One region of the Stenotrophomonas sp. PS02301 genome, then DNA from elsewhere that is predicted to be linked to it. Evidence: riboswitches for the same ligand, from Rfam matches in the RefSeq annotation. Region 1 holds a riboswitch; the other holds the start of a gene.
The links. A riboswitch is a leader RNA that binds a small molecule or an ion and turns the genes downstream of it on or off. The one in region 1 is predicted to bind glycine.
Positions count from the first base shown of each region.

Region 2: it holds a riboswitch for glycine, as region 1 does, so the genes downstream of both, gcvP (aminomethyl-transferring glycine dehydrogenase) here and QMX81_RS00635 (trimeric intracellular cation channel family protein) in region 1, are expected to answer to the same signal.

Region 1 covers NZ_JASCOO010000001.1:108,241-116,411, reverse strand. Annotated here, with positions in the region: gene QMX81_RS00645 (MdtB/MuxB family multidrug efflux RND transporter permease subunit) at 1-1,215, opposite strand, end outside; gene QMX81_RS00640 (MdtA/MuxA family multidrug efflux RND transporter periplasmic adaptor subunit) at 1,212-2,378, opposite strand; gene QMX81_RS00635 (trimeric intracellular cation channel family protein) at 2,582-3,199, opposite strand; glycine riboswitch at 3,292-3,383, opposite strand; glycine riboswitch at 3,392-3,485, opposite strand; gene QMX81_RS00630 (GIY-YIG nuclease family protein) at 3,530-3,799, shown strand; gene QMX81_RS00625 (ribonuclease E inhibitor RraB) at 3,886-4,230, shown strand; gene QMX81_RS00620 (NAD(P)/FAD-dependent oxidoreductase) at 4,231-5,523, opposite strand; gene QMX81_RS00615 (NYN domain-containing protein) at 5,686-6,447, shown strand; gene QMX81_RS00610 (glutathione S-transferase) at 6,524-7,144, shown strand; gene QMX81_RS00605 (primosomal protein N') at 7,180-8,171, opposite strand, start outside.
Region 2 covers NZ_JASCOO010000080.1:760-8,930, forward strand. Annotated here, with positions in the region: gene gcvP (aminomethyl-transferring glycine dehydrogenase) at 1-2,351, opposite strand, end outside; glycine riboswitch at 2,440-2,541, opposite strand; gene QMX81_RS16270 (multidrug effflux MFS transporter) at 2,823-4,046, shown strand; gene QMX81_RS16275 (siderophore-interacting protein) at 4,204-5,097, shown strand; gene QMX81_RS16280 (hypothetical protein) at 5,178-5,564, shown strand; gene QMX81_RS16285 (M2 family metallopeptidase) at 5,661-7,655, opposite strand; gene QMX81_RS16290 (phosphoethanolamine--lipid A transferase) at 8,053-8,171, opposite strand, start outside.

The DNA of each region.
Region 1 (8,171 bases):
CACGATCGCATCGTCCACCACGAAACCGGTGGCGATGGTCAGCGCCATCAGCGTGAGGTTGTTGAGCGAGAAGCCGGCCAGCAGCATCACCCCGAACGTGCCGACCAGCGACAGCGGGACCGCGATGCTGGGAATGATCGTGGCCGGGATGTTGCGCAGGAACAGGAAGGTGACCATCACCACCAGCGCGATCGCGATCAGCAGCTCGTGCTGCACGCCACGGATGGACGCGCGGATCGATTCGGTGCGATCGCTGAGGATGGCCACATCCACACCGGCCGGCAGCGAGGATTGCAGCTGCGGCAGCAGCGCACGCACCTGGTCGACCACGGCGATGACGTTCGCGCCGGGCTGGCGCTGGATGTTGATCAGCACGGCCGGGGTGGTGCCCGACCACGCGGCGAGCTGGCGGTTCTCGGCGCCGTCTTCGATGGTGGCCACGTCGCCCAGACGCAGCGGTGCGCCATCCTTCCAGGCCAGGATCAGGGCGCGGTACTCGGCCACCGAGCGCATCTGATCGTTGGCATCGAGCATGATCGCGCGGGTCGGCCCGTCGAAGCTGCCCTTGGGCAGGTTGACGTTGGCCGTGCCGATCGCGGTGCGGATGCTGGCCATGCTCAGCCCGTTGGCGGCCAGCGCGGACGGATTGACCTGGATGCGCACCGCCGGGCGCTGCCCACCAGCGAGGCTGACCAGCCCGACCCCAGGCAGCTGCGAGAGCCGCTGCGCCATGCGGGTATCGACCAGATCGTGCACCTGCGGGAGCGAGAGGCCCTGCGAGGTCACTGCCAGGGTCAGGATCGGGGTGTCAGCCGGGTTGACCTTGCGGTACACCGGCGGCACCGGCAGGTCGTCGGGCAGGAAGCTGTCGGCGGCGTTGATCGCGGCCTGCACTTCCTGCTCGGCCACGCCGAGCGCGACCTCCAGCGAGAACTGCAGGGTGATCACCGACGCGCCGCCGGAGCTGGTCGAGGACATCTGCTTCAGGCCGGGAATCTGCCCGAGCTGGCGTTCCAGCGGCGCGGTGACCGCGCTGGTGGTGACATCCGGGCTGGCGCCGGGATACAGCGTGGTGATCTGGATGATCGGGTAATCGACCTGCGGCAGTGCCGCGACCGGCAGCAGGCGGTAGGCCATCACGCCGGACAGCAGCAGCGCCACCATCAGCAGCGTGGTCGCGACCGGGCGCTCGATGAAGGGGCGCGAGAGGTTCATGCGCCGGTCCGTGGCGGGTCCTGCTCCACCACCTCGACCTTGGCGCCTTCGCGCAGCCCGTCGATGCCTTCCACCACCACGCGCTCGCCGGCCTTGAGGCCTTCGCGCACCGAGACGCGTTCGCCATCGGCCGGGCCGAGCACCACGGTGCGCAGCGATGAGGTGTCATCGGCCGCGATCACATAGACGTAGCTGCCCTTGCTGCCGAACTGCACGGCGGCATTGGGAATCACCACCGCATCGCTGCTGCTGACCTGCAGACGCACGTTGACGAACTGGTTGGGGAACAGTGATTCATCGGTATTGGCGAACTGCGCGCGCAGTTTCAGCGTGCCGGTGGCGGTATCGATGCGGTTGTCCAGGCTGGAGAGCACCCCGTCGCCCAGTGCAGTGCGCTCCTCGCGGTCCCAGGCTTCCACGGTCAGCCGGGGATTGGCGCGTGCGGCAGCCACCACCGCCGGCAGGTCCGGCTCGGGCACGGTGAACAGCACGCTGATCGGGGTGGTCTGGGTGATGGTGGCCAGCGGCTCGGTATCGCCACTGCGCACCAGGTTGCCGACATCGACGTTGCGCAGGCCCATGCGCCCGGCCACCGGTGCGGTGATGCGGGTGTACTGCAGCTGCAGGCGTGCTTCATCCACCGCCGCCTGGTCGGTCTGGCGGCGGCCCTGCAGCTGGCGGACCTTGCTCTGCTGATCACTGAGGTCCTGCGCGGAGACGAAGTGCTTGCTTTGCAGTTCGGCGAAGCGCTTGAGCTGGCTTTCGGCATTGTCCAACTCGGCCAGGTTCTGCTGCTGGGTACCCAGCGCACGCGAGAGCTGCACCTGGAACGGGCGCGGATCGATCTCGGCCAGCAGCTCGCCGGCGGTGACGTGCTGGCCCTCGGAGAATGCCAGCCGCAGCAGCTCGCCATCCACGCGGCTGCGGATGCTCACCGTATGCAGCGGGGTCACCGTGCCCAGCGCTTTCAGGCGCACCACCAGGTCTTCCTGCGTCGCGGTGGCCACACGCACCGGGGTCGGCTGCGGACCCCCGGACGGGCCGGCGGCGGGGGCGGGCGAGAGCAGTTTCCATGCAGCGATGGCGGCCAGGCCGACACCGGCAGCGATCAACAGCGGTGTGGCGAAACGACGGCGAGACGACGGGGGCGTTGAAGCGGACATACGCATCCTGCGCACCCTCCACCGGAGCAGTGCGTCCATGGGGACCGGCCGACGGCGGCAGGTCAACGGGGGAGAGGGTGTCTGGCGGGGCAGCGGGTGGAACACCGCCGCGTGGCTGGATGCCGTTCGAATGGAACGGGAGCGCCATGATACAGGGCCGGGCCGCTCAAGCTCCCGTGACCTTGGTCATGCCCGCGGGTGCGTCAATGCACCTCGTCGCGGTACACGAACTTCGGCATTTCCCACTTGAAGTGGATGGCCAGCAGGCGGAACAGGAAGCCGCCGCCCAGGCACCACAGCGTGGCCGCGTTGAGCGACACGCCGAGTTCCAGCAGGGCCAGGTAGGCCGCGCCGGTGAGCAGGGTGATCACCGCATACAGTTCTTTCTGGAAGATCAGCGGCACCTCGTTGCACAACACATCGCGCAGCACGCCGCCGAACGCACCGGTCAGCATGCCGGCGATCAGGATGATCGGCACGGTGTGCCCGCCCTCGCGCGCGACCGCGCAGCCGATCAGGGTGAACGCGATCAGGCCCAGGCCATCGAGCACCAGGAAGGTGCGCCGGAAGTGATGCATCCAGCGCGCCACCCAGGTCGCGATCAGTGCCGCGCAGATGGTGAAGCCCAGGTACTCCGGGTGCTTCACCCAGCCCAGCGGGTAGTGGCCGAGCACGATGTCGCGCAGCGAGCCGCCGCCGAGCGCGGTGACGCAGGCGATGATGACCACGCCGAACAGGTCCATGCGGCGGCGACCGGCCGACAGCGCGCCGGTCATGGCTTCGGCCGAGATGGCGATGAGGTAGATCAGGGAGAGCAGCATGGGGGGCTCCGGGAAACACGTCAGGCGGGGGACGGAAACGCACACGCCTCACGCCAGCGCCGCTGCACTGTCGTGGGGTGGGATTCCGTTGCCGCTCCCGCTGTCCTTTTGCCTGAGAGTTCGGTGGCCAAAGCCACGTGCCCCTTCGGCGGGTCATTGAAGACCTCTCTCCAGATCGGCGTGTCGGATGCATGGTTGGTGGCTGTGCAGCCACCGGCCTGAGCGATTATGGGAGCCTGCGCCTTCGGCGGGCGCCAGCGCGGCGCCTCTCTCCTGCATCCGGGGCGGATTCTAGCAGCCGCCGGGCCCGTGCCGGGGGATAATCCCGGTATGCCCGCTGAACCCGCCCTCTGGTACCTGTACCTGCTTGAATGCCGCAACGGCAGCTATTACGCCGGCATCAGCAACGACGTGGACGCGCGCTTCCAGGCCCATCTGGCCGGCAAAGGGGCGAAATACACCCGGGCCAACCCGCCGGTGAAGGTGCTGGCGATGCGCGCCTACCCGGACCGCGCGGCGGCGTCGAAGGCCGAGTGGCAGCTCAAGCGGCAACCGCGCGAGCGCAAGCTGGCGTGGCTGGCGCTGCCCGATCCCACGTAGCCCCGCGTGCGGGTTGTTCGGGCCTTCGTTGGCGGCATACCATCGACCCTCGTTCGTTGATCCGCTTGCCCAAGCCCTGGAGTGCCATGTCCCGCGATCTGTCGTTGTACCCGGAAGATGAGAATGGCGATGTGCTCTGGAACATGCTGCAGGACGGCGATGATCTGACGATTCCGCGCGAGGTGGATTTCGCGCTGATCTTCCCGACCCAGGATGTGGCGATCGCCTTCGCCGTGCACCTGCTCAAGAACGACCAGAAGGTGTCCTTCGCCGCCTACGACGGCAACGATGACTACCCGTGGCAGGTGGTGGTGCATCCGCTGATGCTGCCGACCCACCAGAACATCGCCGGCTTCGAAGGTCTGCTGGCCAGCGAGGCGGTCTCCTACAGCGGCCAGGTGGATGGCTGGGGATGTCTGTCGCAGGGATGATCAGGGCGTGGGCGGTCGTTTCGGCCGGCGATCGTCCTGTGCATCGCCGAAGATGATCCGCGCGCTGCGCTGGTAGCTCCAGTACGCCACCGCCCAGTTCAACAGCACCACCACGCGGTTGCGGAAGCCGATCAGGAAGAACACGTGCGCGGCCAGCCAGAACCACCAGGCCAGCACGCCGGAGAGCTGCAGCCGGCCGAGGTGGACGATCGCGGCCATGCGGCCGATGGTGGCCAGGTTGCCGAAGTCCTTGTACTTGAACGGACCCGGCGCGGGCTTGCCGGCCAAGCGCGTCTGGATCGTGGTGGCCACGTGCTTGCCCATCTGCTTGGCCGCCGGGGCGACGCCGGGTACCGGCTTGCCGTCGGCCTGGGTCAGTGCCGCCAGGTCACCGGCAACGAATATCTCCGGGTGACCCTCCAGGGTAAGGTCAGGCTGCACCGGCACGCGGCCGGCGCGGTCCAGTGGCACCTCCAACGTACGTGCCAGCGGTGAGGCGGCGACACCGGCGGCCCAGACCACGGTGCGGGCCTCGACGAAGCGCTCGCCGAGCTGGAAGCCTTCGGCATTGATGTCGCTGACCGGCGTGCCGGTGAGCACCTCCACGCCCAGCTTTTCCAGCTGACGGCGCGCCTTGAGCGAGAGCACCTCGGGGAAGGTGGACAGCACGCGCGGGCCGGCTTCGACCAGGCGGACCTTGGCCGAGGCGGGATCGATATGCCGGAACTCATTGCGCAGCGTGTGCCGCGCGATCTCGGCCAGGGTGCCGGCCAGTTCCACGCCGGTGGGGCCGCCACCGACCACGGCGAAACTCAGCCACGCCGCTTTGCGCGCGGGATCGGGTTCGGCCTCGGCGCGCTCGAAGGCGAGCAGCAGCTTGCGGCGCAGCGCGATGGCATCGTCCAGCGTCTTCAGGCCGGGCGCATCGGCGGCCCATTCGTCGTGGCCGAAGTAGGCATGGGTGGCGCCGGTGCACAGCATCAGGGTGTCGTACGTAATCTGCGTGCCATCGGCCAGCGTCGCGGTGCGCGCGGCCTTGTCGATGCCGGTCACTTCACCCAGGCGCACTTCGACATTGCGCTGGTGACCGAGGATGTGGCGCAGCGGCGCGGCGATATCCGGCGCGGACAGGCCTGCGGTGGCCACCTGGTAGAGCAGCGGCTGGAACAGATGATGGTTGCGACGGTCCACCAGGGTGATGCGCACGTGCGCCGAGGCGAGGGCACGGGTGGCCCAGAGGCCGGCAAAACCGCCACCGATGATGAGCAGGTGGGGCGTGGGATCGCGGGTCATGCTTCACTCCTTGGCGGGCGCCGGAGGGGGGCGGCGCAGGTCGTCTCGTGATGCGGCCCATGGTAGCACGTGAAGCGCGATGTTCACGTCGATGGCCGATACTGGGTTCAGGGGCCATCGCGCTTGCCCGATGGCCGATCCGATCCCGCCCAGGAGACCGAGATGTCCGAACCGGAAAAGCGCATCGCCCTGCTGATCGATGCCGACAACGCACCCTCTTCCAAGATCGATGCGGTGCTGGCTGAAGTCGCCCGCTACGGTGTGGCCAATGTCCGCCGTGCCTACGGCAACTGGAAGAGCCCGCGGCTGAAAGGGTGGGAGTCCGTGCTGCACGAGTACGCGATCCGCCCGATCCAGCAGTTCGCCTACAGCCGTGGCAAGAATGCCTCGGACATGGCGATGGTGATCGACGCGATGGACATGCTGTACGCACGCAATCTGGATGGCTTTGCGATCGTCTCCAGCGATGCGGATTTCACCCCGCTGGTGATGCGCCTGCTGACCGACGGGGTGAAGGTGTACGGCTTCGGCGAGAAGAAAACGCCCGAGCCGTTCGTCAACGCGTGCTCGAAGTTCACCTACATCGAGGCGCTGGGCCAACCCCATGCGGCCGATCAGGAGGTGGAGCAGGACAACGAGGAAACCCGCCCGCGCAAGAGCGGCCCGGAGCTGCGCAATGACACCCGCCTGGTGCAGATGCTGCGCCGCGCGGTGACCTCGGCCGAAGCCGAGGATGGCTGGTCGCATCTCGGCCCGGTCGGCAGCCAGATCGGCAACCAGGCCTCGTTCGATTCGCGCAATTACGGGTACGGCAAACTCAGCGATCTGCTGGCCGCGACCGGCCTGTTCGAGATGAAGAAGGACGGCAAATCGACCTATGTGCGCGCACTGCCCAAGAAGAGTGCGGCGAAGGCGGCGAAGTAACAGCCCGCCGTTGGGCGTATCGTAGCGGCACCGCGCGACCCCGCTGCCGCGCATCGAACGATACGGGAATCCGATCATGCTGAACATCTGGGGCCGTCGCAATTCCAGCAACGTGCGCAAAGTGCTGTGGTGTGCCGAGGAGATCGGGGCGCCCTACGAGTCGATCGAGGTCGGCGGTGCCTTCGGTGGTACGCAGTCGCCGGAATACCGCGCGATGAACCCGAACGGGCTGGTGCCGGTGATCGAAGACCACGGCCTGCCGCTGTGGGAATCCAACACGATCGTGCGCTACCTCTGCGCGCGCTACGCGCTGGGCACGCTGTACCCGGAAGACGTGGTGGCGCGCGCGCAGTCGGAGAAGTGGATGGACTGGACCACCTCGACCTTCGCCGGCGTGTTCCGCGATCTGTTCTGGGGGACCCTGCGGACCGCGCCTGCTGATCGGGACGAGGCCCGCATCGCAGCGGCACTGGTGCGCTCCGGCGAGTTGCTGGCGATGGCCGATGAGGCTTTGTCGCGGCAGCCGTATCTGTCCGGTGAGCAGTTCGCGATGGGCGATATCCCGCTGGGTGCCTTCATCTATGCCTGGTTCGAGATGCCGATCCAGCGCCCGGACCTGCCGCATCTGGCCGCGTGGTACGAGCGGTTGAAACAGCGGCCGGCGTATCAGCGTGGGGTCATGACCGCGTTGACTTGAGCGGCCGTGCCGACCCACGGTCGGCACCTGCCGGCCTAATACAGATCCATCGGATCCACATCCAGCGACCAGCGCACCTTGCGTGCCTGCGGCAGCGCGGCGATCTGCGGCGTCACCTGATCCAGCACGCCGTGCAGCGGGCGTCGCGCGGGTGAGGACAGCAGCAGCTGGGTGCGCTGGTAGCCGGCGCGGCGGGGCATCGGTGCTGGCATCGGGCCATAGCGTTCCACTGCCGCGTCGTCGGGAATCAGCGCACGCACGGCACTGAGCATCGCGTTGGCATGCTCCACCTGCTGCGCTTCGGCACGCAGCAGCGCCAGATGCGCGAAGGGCGGAAAACCGGCCGCCTCGCGCTGCTGCAGTTCCGCATCGGCAAAGGCGTGGTAGCCGCCGTTGACCAGCGTCTCCAGCAGGGGATGCCCCGGGTGGTGGGTCTGCAACCAGACCTCGCCGGCATCCACCGCACGCCCGGCGCGGCCGGCGACCTGGATCAGCTGCTGCGCGAGTTTTTCACTGGCGCGGAAGTCGGCCGAGAACAGGCCTTCATCAATGCCGACCACCACCACCAGGGTCAGCTTCGGCAGGTCGTGACCTTTGGCGAGGATCTGCGTGCCGACCAGAATCCCCGCGCGATCGCCGAGCGAGGCCAACTGGGTTTCCAACGCATCCCGCTTGCCGGTGGTGCCGCGGTCGATGCGGATCACCGGGAACTCCGGGAAGGCCTCGACCAGGTGTTCTTCCAGCCGCTCGGTCCCGATGCCCTGCGGCTGCAGCGCCAGGCTGCCGCAGTCCGGGCACGCCAGCGGCGCGGACTGGCGTGCGCCACAGTGGTGGCACTGCAGGCGCCGGCCGCCGGCATGCACGGTCATCGGCGCATCGCAGCGCTGGCACGGCGCGGTCCAGCCGCAGTCATGGCAGAGCAGCACGGGCGCATAGCCGCGGCGGTTCTTGAACACCAGCACCTGGTGCCCGGCCTGCAGATGCTGGGTGATGCCGGCCAGTACTTCCGGCGAGAGCCCATCGCGCA
Region 2 (8,171 bases), on a different contig from region 1:
ATGTAGTTGGCGTTGAGCAGGGCCACCTGGGTTGCCTTGCGCAGGCCGGCGGTACCCATCAGCGTGATGTACATCCAGCTGATCGGCAGGATCGAGGCGCTGCCGAAGCTGGCCGCGCTGACCATGCCGACATCGCCTTCGCCGCCCAGCACCTTCGGCAGGAACGGGGCGAGGTGCGACTTGACCGCACACGGGCCGACGCCCGGGCCACCGCCGCCGTGCGGGATGCAGAAGGTCTTGTGCAGGTTCAGGTGCGAGACGTCCGAGCCCCACTTGCCGGGCTTGGCCACGCCGACCAGGGCGTTCATGTTGGCGCCGTCGGTGTACACCTGGCCGCCGTGCTTGTGCACGATCTCGCAGATCTCCACCACCTCTTCCTCGAACACGCCATGCGTGGACGGGTAGGTGATCATCAGCGCGGCCAGGCGGTCGCTGTACTTCTCCGCGTTGACCCGGATGTCCTCCAGGTCGACGTTGCCGTTGGCATCGGTCTTGGTCACCACGACTTTCATGCCGCACATCTGGGCCGAGGCCGGGTTGGTACCGTGCGCCGAATCCGGGATCAGGCAGACGTCGCGATGGCCTTCGCCGCGCGAGCGGTGGTAGGCGCGGATCGCCAGCAGGCCGGCGTACTCGCCCTGCGCGCCGGAGTTCGGCTGCAGGCTCACCGCGTCGTAACCGGTGCACTCGACCAGCATCGCTTCCAGGCCGTCGATCAGGTCCTTGTAGCCGGTAGCCTGGTCGGCCGGGGCCAGCGGATGGATGTTGGCGAACTCCGGCCAGGTCACCGGGATCATCTCGGCGGTGGCGTTGAGCTTCATGGTGCAGCTGCCCAGCGGGATCATGGTGCGATCCATCGCCAGGTCCTTGTCCGCCAGCGAACGCAGGTAACGCAGCAGTTCGTGTTCGCTGTGGTGGGTGTTGAACACCGGGTGGGTCAGGAAGGCGCTGGTGCGCACCAGATCGGCCGGCAACGCATCGGCGGTGGCCGCATCGAGCGCGTCCACGTCGACGGTCGCACCGAACAGCTGGCCCAGCGCGATGATGTCGGCGCGGGTGGCGGTTTCATCCAGGCTGATGCCGACCGCATCGCTGTCGATCGCACGCAGGTTGATGCGCGCCGCCGCAGCCTTGTCGTGGATCGCCTTGGCGTCCACATCCTTGACGTGCAGGGTGTCGAAGAAATGCTCGCCGACATTCACGCCGGCGCCGCGCAGCGCGGCGGCCAGGATGCTGGCCAGACGGTGGGTGCGACGGGCGATGCGGGTCAGGCCTTCCGGGCCGTGGTACACGGCGTACATCGAGGCCATCACCGCCAGCAGCACCTGGGCGGTGCAGATGTTGGAGGTCGCCTTCTCGCGACGGATGTGCTGCTCGCGGGTCTGCAGGGTCAGGCGGTACGCGGCGTTGCCCTGCGCATCGACCGAGACACCGATCAGGCGGCCCGGCATCGAGCGCTTGTAGGCGTCGCGGCAGGCCATGAAAGCGGCATGCGGGCCGCCGAAGCCGAACGGCACGCCGAAGCGCTGCGAGTTGCCGACCACGATGTCCGCACCCCATTCGCCGGGCGCGGCGATCAGGGTCAGTGCCAGCAGGTCGGTGGCCACGGCGACCAGGCCACCGCGCGCGTGCACGGCATCGGCCAGCGCCTTGTAATCGCCGATATGGCCGAAGGTATCCGGGTACTGCAGCAGCACGCCGTAGGCTTCGGCTTCCATCGCCTCGGCCGGGGTGCCCACGCGCAGCACGATGCCCATCGGCTCGGCGCGGGTGCGCAGCAGTTCCAGCGTCTGCGGGTGCACGGCGTCGTGCACGAAGAAGGTATCGGACTTCGACTTGGCCGAACGCTTGGCCAGGGTCATCGCTTCGGCGGCGGCGGTGGCCTCATCCAGCAGCGAGGCGTTGGCGATCTCCATGCCCGTGAGGTCGGCGCACAGCGTCTGGAAGTTGATCAGCGCTTCCATGCGGCCCTGCGAAATCTCGGCCTGGTACGGGGTGTAGGCGGTGTACCACGCCGGGTTTTCCAGCACGTTGCGCAGGATGACGTTCGGGGTGAGCGTGCCGTAGTAGCCCTGGCCGATGAAGGTGCGGAACACCTGGTTCTTGTCGGCGATGGCGCGGATCTTGGCCAGTGCCTGCACTTCGGTCAGCGACTCGGGCAGGTCCAGCGGTGCCGGCGATTTGATCCCGGCCGGGACGATCGCATCGGTCAGTGCGTCCAGCGAGGCGTGGCCGACCACATCGAGCATCTGCGCGATTTCGGCGTCGTTGGGGCCGATATGGCGTTCGACGAACGCGTGGCTGTGTTCAAGCTCGCGCAGGGAGGGGGTGTTCTGGGACATGGCTGGCATCTCGGAGAGTGGGCACGCACGTTCGGAAGGCGGCCGGGCCAGGGCGCGTCGCGGGCGACAGCGATCCACCGGACCTTGCGGTCTTCCTGGGTGCCCCTCTGTCCTTTTGCCTGAGAGTTTAAAAGCGCGCATCGGCGTGCTTCGTGCCCCTTCGGCGCCGGCATTCGCCGGTCTCTCCAGAGTTTTGGTACGGGTGGTATCGGGCCTGAGCGATTACGGGCGTTGCGCCTTCGGCAGCGGGTGTCCGCTTCTCCCACCATGTAGCGCGGCGATTATAGCCCAGCCGTTTCGGGCACTGGGCCTTTCCGGCACATGAATACGCAGCCGCGCAGGACCCCGGAAACCCGGCCCGGGCATGGTGCCGGGGGCGGCAAAGGCCTATGATCACTGGATCCTCGTATTCATCTGGCGCCGCCCGTTCCGGGCCAGGCGCCCGCCGTGCAGTGCGCATGGCCGCTGACGGAAGCCCGCATGACGCCCGCCTCACCCTCGACCCGCCGCTTGGCCCTGCTGCTCGCAGGCCTGGCGATGTTCGGTCCGTTCTCGATCGACACCATCTTTCCCGCCTTCCTGCTGCTGGGCGACCGCATGCAGGTGGACCAGGTCGCGGTGCAGCAGACCATCAGCGTGTACCTGCTGTTCTATGGGCTGATGAGCCTGGCCCACGGCCCGCTCTCGGATGCGTTCGGCCGCAAGCGGGTGATCATCGGTGGGCTGGTGCTGTTCATCGGCGCCTCGATCGGCTGTGCGCTGTCGCGGGACATGACCACGTTGCTGGTGTTCCGCGCGCTGCAGGGCGTGACGGCCGGTGTGGGTGTGATCGTCGGCCGCGCCGTGATCCGCGATCTGTACCACGGTGCCGACGCGCAGCGCTTGATGAGCCAGGTCTCGATGATCTTCGGCGTCGCCCCGGCGATCGCCCCGATCATCGGTGGCTGGATCCTGCTCGGCGGCGGCGACTGGCCGTTGATCTTCTGGTTCCTGGTGCTGTTCGGCGTGGTGTTGCTGCTGGCCACCGGCAAGTGGCTGCCCGAAACCCATCCGGTCGAGGCGCGCACGCCACTGTCGATGCGGGAACTGCTGCGCAGCTATGCGCGGATGGGTTCCAATGCGCGCCTGCTGCGTCTTGCTGCAGCCGGTGCGTTCAATTTCTCCGGCATCTTCCTGTATATCGCCTCGGCGCCGGTGTTCGTGATGCAGCACCTGAAGCTCGGCGAAGGCGGATTTGCCTGGTTGTTCATTCCCACCATCGGCGGCATGACCGTGGGCTCGTTCCTGTCCGGGCGCATGGCCGGGCGGATCGTGCCGCAGCGACAGATCGCGATCGGGTTTGCGTTGTGCGCGGTCTCGGCGCTGTTGAACTTCGGCTACGTGGCATCGGTACCGCAGATCGCGCTGCCGTGGGCGGTGATGCCGATCTTCCTGGGCGGCGTCGGCATGGCCTTGATCTTCCCGATCCTGGCGCTGGCCGTGCTGGACATGTACCCGCATCAGCGCGGCCTGGCGTCCTCGATGCAGATGTTCATCCAGCTGATGATCAACACGGTGGTGGCCGGCGTGGTCTCGCCGATGCTCAGCAGCAGCCCGATGCACCTGGCCTTGGGCTACGCGGGCTTCTTCGCCATCGGTGCCGTCTTCTGGTACTGGGAGCGGCGCTGCGAACGCCGCCGCGACCTGCTCACGCCCATCGAGTGAGCCGCATGCATGCCACGCCTGCACACAACGCAGGCGTGGCGGCATTGCCATTGCGCGACTGCGGCGTATCCTGTGCCTTCGCCAGCCAGTTCGTGCTCCACGACAGCCAATACGCTCCCCTGCGGACGCCGCGTCCGCCGCAACTCAGGGTGATTGCATGGCTGCCCATCAGACCTACCGCCTGTTCGATGTCGCGCTCAAGCAGCGCACCGTTCTCTCTCCGTCGCTTACCCGCATGGTCTTCGCTGCGCCCGATGTGGCCAACATGAAGACCGACGGGCCGGATCAGCGTATCAAGGTGTTCTTCCCGCTACCCGGCCAGCCAGCCCCCGAGGTGCCGCAGGGCGAGGACTGGTACGCGCGTTATCGCGCGCTGCCCGACACCGAGCGTGCGCCGATGCGCACCTACACCATCCGTGCGCTGCGCCCTGAAGTGGGCGAAGTTGATGTCGATTTCGTGCTGCACGGCGAGACCGGCCCCGCCTCGCGTGTGGCCATGCAGGCACGTGTCGGCGATCGGGTCGGACTGCTGGCGCCCGATGCGCGGGTCGAGCACAGCAGCGAGGGCTACGAGTGGAAGCCGCCGGCGCAGGTGAAGCGCGTGCTGTTGGTGGCCGATGACACTGCGCTGCCAGCCGTGGCCGGCATTCTGGAAGACTTGGCGCAGTGGCCGCAGCCGCCGGACGTGCAGGCCTTCCTGGAGGTGGAGCACGAGGCGGATGTAATGCCGCTGCAGGCACCGCCCGGTGCGCAGCTGTTCTGGCTGGCCCGCGAGGGCGCCGCGCATGGTCAGCGGCTGCAGGACGCGGTACGGGCCCGGGTCGGTCCCTCCGGTACGCGCCATGGTGAGCAGGAACTGGCCGAGATCGACATCGATCAGGACATCCTGTGGGAGCAGGCCAGTGCGCCGGGCGGCGGGCTGTATGCCTGGGTCGCCGGCGAGGCCGGCGCGGTGATGGCGGTCCGCCGGCACCTGGTCAAAACCTGTGGTATCGACCGCCAGGCCATCACCTTCATGGGCTATTGGCGGCACGGCAAGGTCCTGGATTGAGAGGGCCGCCCGTGCTGCGATACGGGCTCGCCAGGGTCCGTGCGGTATCCTTGGCGCTTTGCCGCAGTCCGGATTTCCCCATGTCGACCACCTCCAAACTGCGCCGCGACATCCGCCGGCGCCGCGAAACCCAGGCCGCCAACCGCGAGCAGGCCGCCACCCCGCCGGTCGAGCCGCATGCCGAACTGCGCGACCAGCAACGCACGCTGCTGGCCGGTGTGGTGCGCCGCGAGGGTGAGTGGGTGCTGGGCATGGACGGACGCATCGCGGGGCAGACCACCAGCGCGGCACGCGTGCTGGCCTTGATCATGCAGGCCGCCGAACTGCACGAGCGGCAGGGCACGCCGGTCCGGTTGGTGTACTCGGATGCGTTGAAGGATGCCGCGCACGCCGAGGCCAAGGCCGACGGCATGGACTTCGAGCAGTTCAAGACCGAGCTGGCGGCCGCCCTGAAACCCACGTCGTAGCGCCACGCCCTGCGTGGAAGCGCATGAAAAAACCGGCCTTTCGGCCGGTTTTTTCGTTGCGGGCTGCGGCCGGGCGGGCCCGGCCCAACCCACGGGTTACGGTGCCGCGCGCGCCGTCGGTGCGGCCGGGGCCGCAGCGGTGGCCGCCGGCACCTGCCAACCGCACATCTGGCCCTGGTTCTGCTGCTTGAGCCATTCGTTGACCGGGGTGAAGTACTCGATCATCGGGCCGGCATCGAGTTTGTCGCCGCCGGTGATTTCCTTCAGCGTGGCCTGCCACGGCTGGCTGGCGCCCTTGCTCAGCATGGCCCAGAACTTCTGGCCGGCTTCCTTGTTGCCGTAGAAGCTGCACTGATGCAGCGGACCCTTGTAACCGGAGGCATCGCACAGGCCCTTGTAGAACTGGAACTGCAGGATGCGCGCCAGGAAGTAGCGGGTGTACGGGGTGTTGCCCGGCACGTGGTACTTGGCGCCCGCATCGAAGAATTCCTCACCGCGCGCGCTGGCCGGGGCCACGCCCTGGTACTTGGCCTTCAGGTCCCACCACGCCTGGTTGTAATGGTCCGGGGTGATCGAGCCATCGAACACGCCCCAGCGCCAGCGGTCGATCATCAGGCCGAACGGCAGGAACGACACGCCGCTCAGGGCCATGCGCATCTGCGCGTTGATGGTCGCCTCGCGGCTTTCCTGCGGGGCGTCGACCAGGCCGATCGAGTTGAGGTACTGCGGCGTCATCGCCAGCACGATGGTGTCGCCGATCGCTTCATGGAAGCCGTCGTTGGCACCGCCCTGGAACAACGGCGGCAGCGGGTTGTAGGCCAGGTCGTAATAGATATGACCCAGCTCGTGGTAGATCGTGGTGAAATTCTCTTCGTTCGGCTTGATGCACATCTTGGTGCGCACGTCGCCTTCCATGTTCATGTCCCACGCGCTGGCGTGGCAGACCACGTCACGGTCCAGCGGCTTGATGAACTGGGTCTTGTCCCAGTACGACTTCGGCAGTGCCGGCATGCCGAGCGAGACATAGAAGTCCTGCGCGCGCTCGGTCATCTGCTTGGCGGTACGCAGTTCGGCCTCACGCTGCGCCTTGTACAGCGCTTCCACGTTCGCGCCGCTGCCGGCCTTGGCCAGTGCGCCACTGAGGTTGGTCTGGTACTGCTTTTCCAGTGCGGCGGTGATGTCCAGGTTGCCGGCACCGGGATACGGTTCCAGCTGGTCCCACAGGTTGGACCAGTCCTGCTGCCACATGTTGCCGGTCAGGTGCGCGGCGATCAGGCCGCCGTTGACCTCGGCCTTGTCCTTGCCGTACGTGGCATCGAGCTTGGTACGGGCATAGCAGTGCAGCTGCTCGTACATCGGCTTGACCTGGTCCCACAGCCGGTCGGTTTCCGGGCCGATCTGGTCGGCCGGCATGTCGTAGCCGCTGCGCCACATCTGCCCGGCGTCGGCGAAGCCCATTTCTTTGGCACCTTCATTGACCAGGCTGACGAAACGCTCGTAATCAGCGCGCATCGGCTTGGTGGTTCCATGCCAGCCCTGCCAGGCGTCCAGCTGCGCGTCGTAGTCGCGGCTGCGGGCGAGGACCTGTTCCAGATCGCCGAGCTGGCGGCAGGTCTGGGGGTTGGCTTCATCGGTGCAGTATTTGCCGGAGCCATAAGCGCCTTCCATGCGGCTGGCGATGCGGGTCAGCTCGGAGAGCTTGGCCGGGTCGCGCGGGGCGGGCATGGAGGTCATCAGCTTGAGCAGGTGGATCTGGCGCTTGGTGTCTTCGCTCATCGGCTGGCCGTCGTACTGGCCGGCCTGGGCGATCCAGCCGTTGAGCACGGTGAGCCAGCGTTCGTTGGCCTTGGCCGCGACGCGCTCGGAATCGTCATTGATGTAGGTCGAAGACAGCCACTGGGCCGAGGTCATTTCCGGGTACATGGCTTTGTACTCGGCGTTGACGCGGGCGATGAACTGGTCCGCGGTTTCCTTGGACTGGGTGGTGCCCGTGGCCGGTGCATCGGCGGGGGACGGTTCCTTCTGGCAGGCCGCCAGCGTCAGTGCGGCAGCACTGACAGCCAGGGCCAGCAGGAGCGGGCGGTGGTTCACGGGCACATCCTTGGGTGGTGACAGACCGGCGAAGGCTAGTGAAGCGCCGGGCGCACCGCAAGGGGCAGGGCAGCAGGGTTCGGGTGGGATCGTAGCGCCAACGTCAACGGCGTGGCGTCATTGCATCGTGGTTTGGGTCGGTGCGGGCGGGTTGTCGGGACCCGCCGTGAACCCGTCCATGGGGGCTCGATATGCGCCATCCATGGCGCATAACGGTCCCGCCAACCCACCCACACCGCCCCGTCGACAGTGGGTCGGTGCGCATGGGAACAACAACGGCTCGAGACCAACCCACAGCCGAAGCCATCGTCTTTGCTCGACTATCCGCCGACGGACGGTATGGCCTGCCTCGACCAAAACGGAAGAGCGAATAGCTGACAGCAGTGGTCGTTCCGCTTCAAACCTCGCACGACGCAAACAGATCGCGGTCACGTTCATACACCGACGTCTTGACCTGCATCAGCCCCAGCACCGACGGGAACAGATTGTCGTGGTCGGTGTACTTGCCTGCGCGCT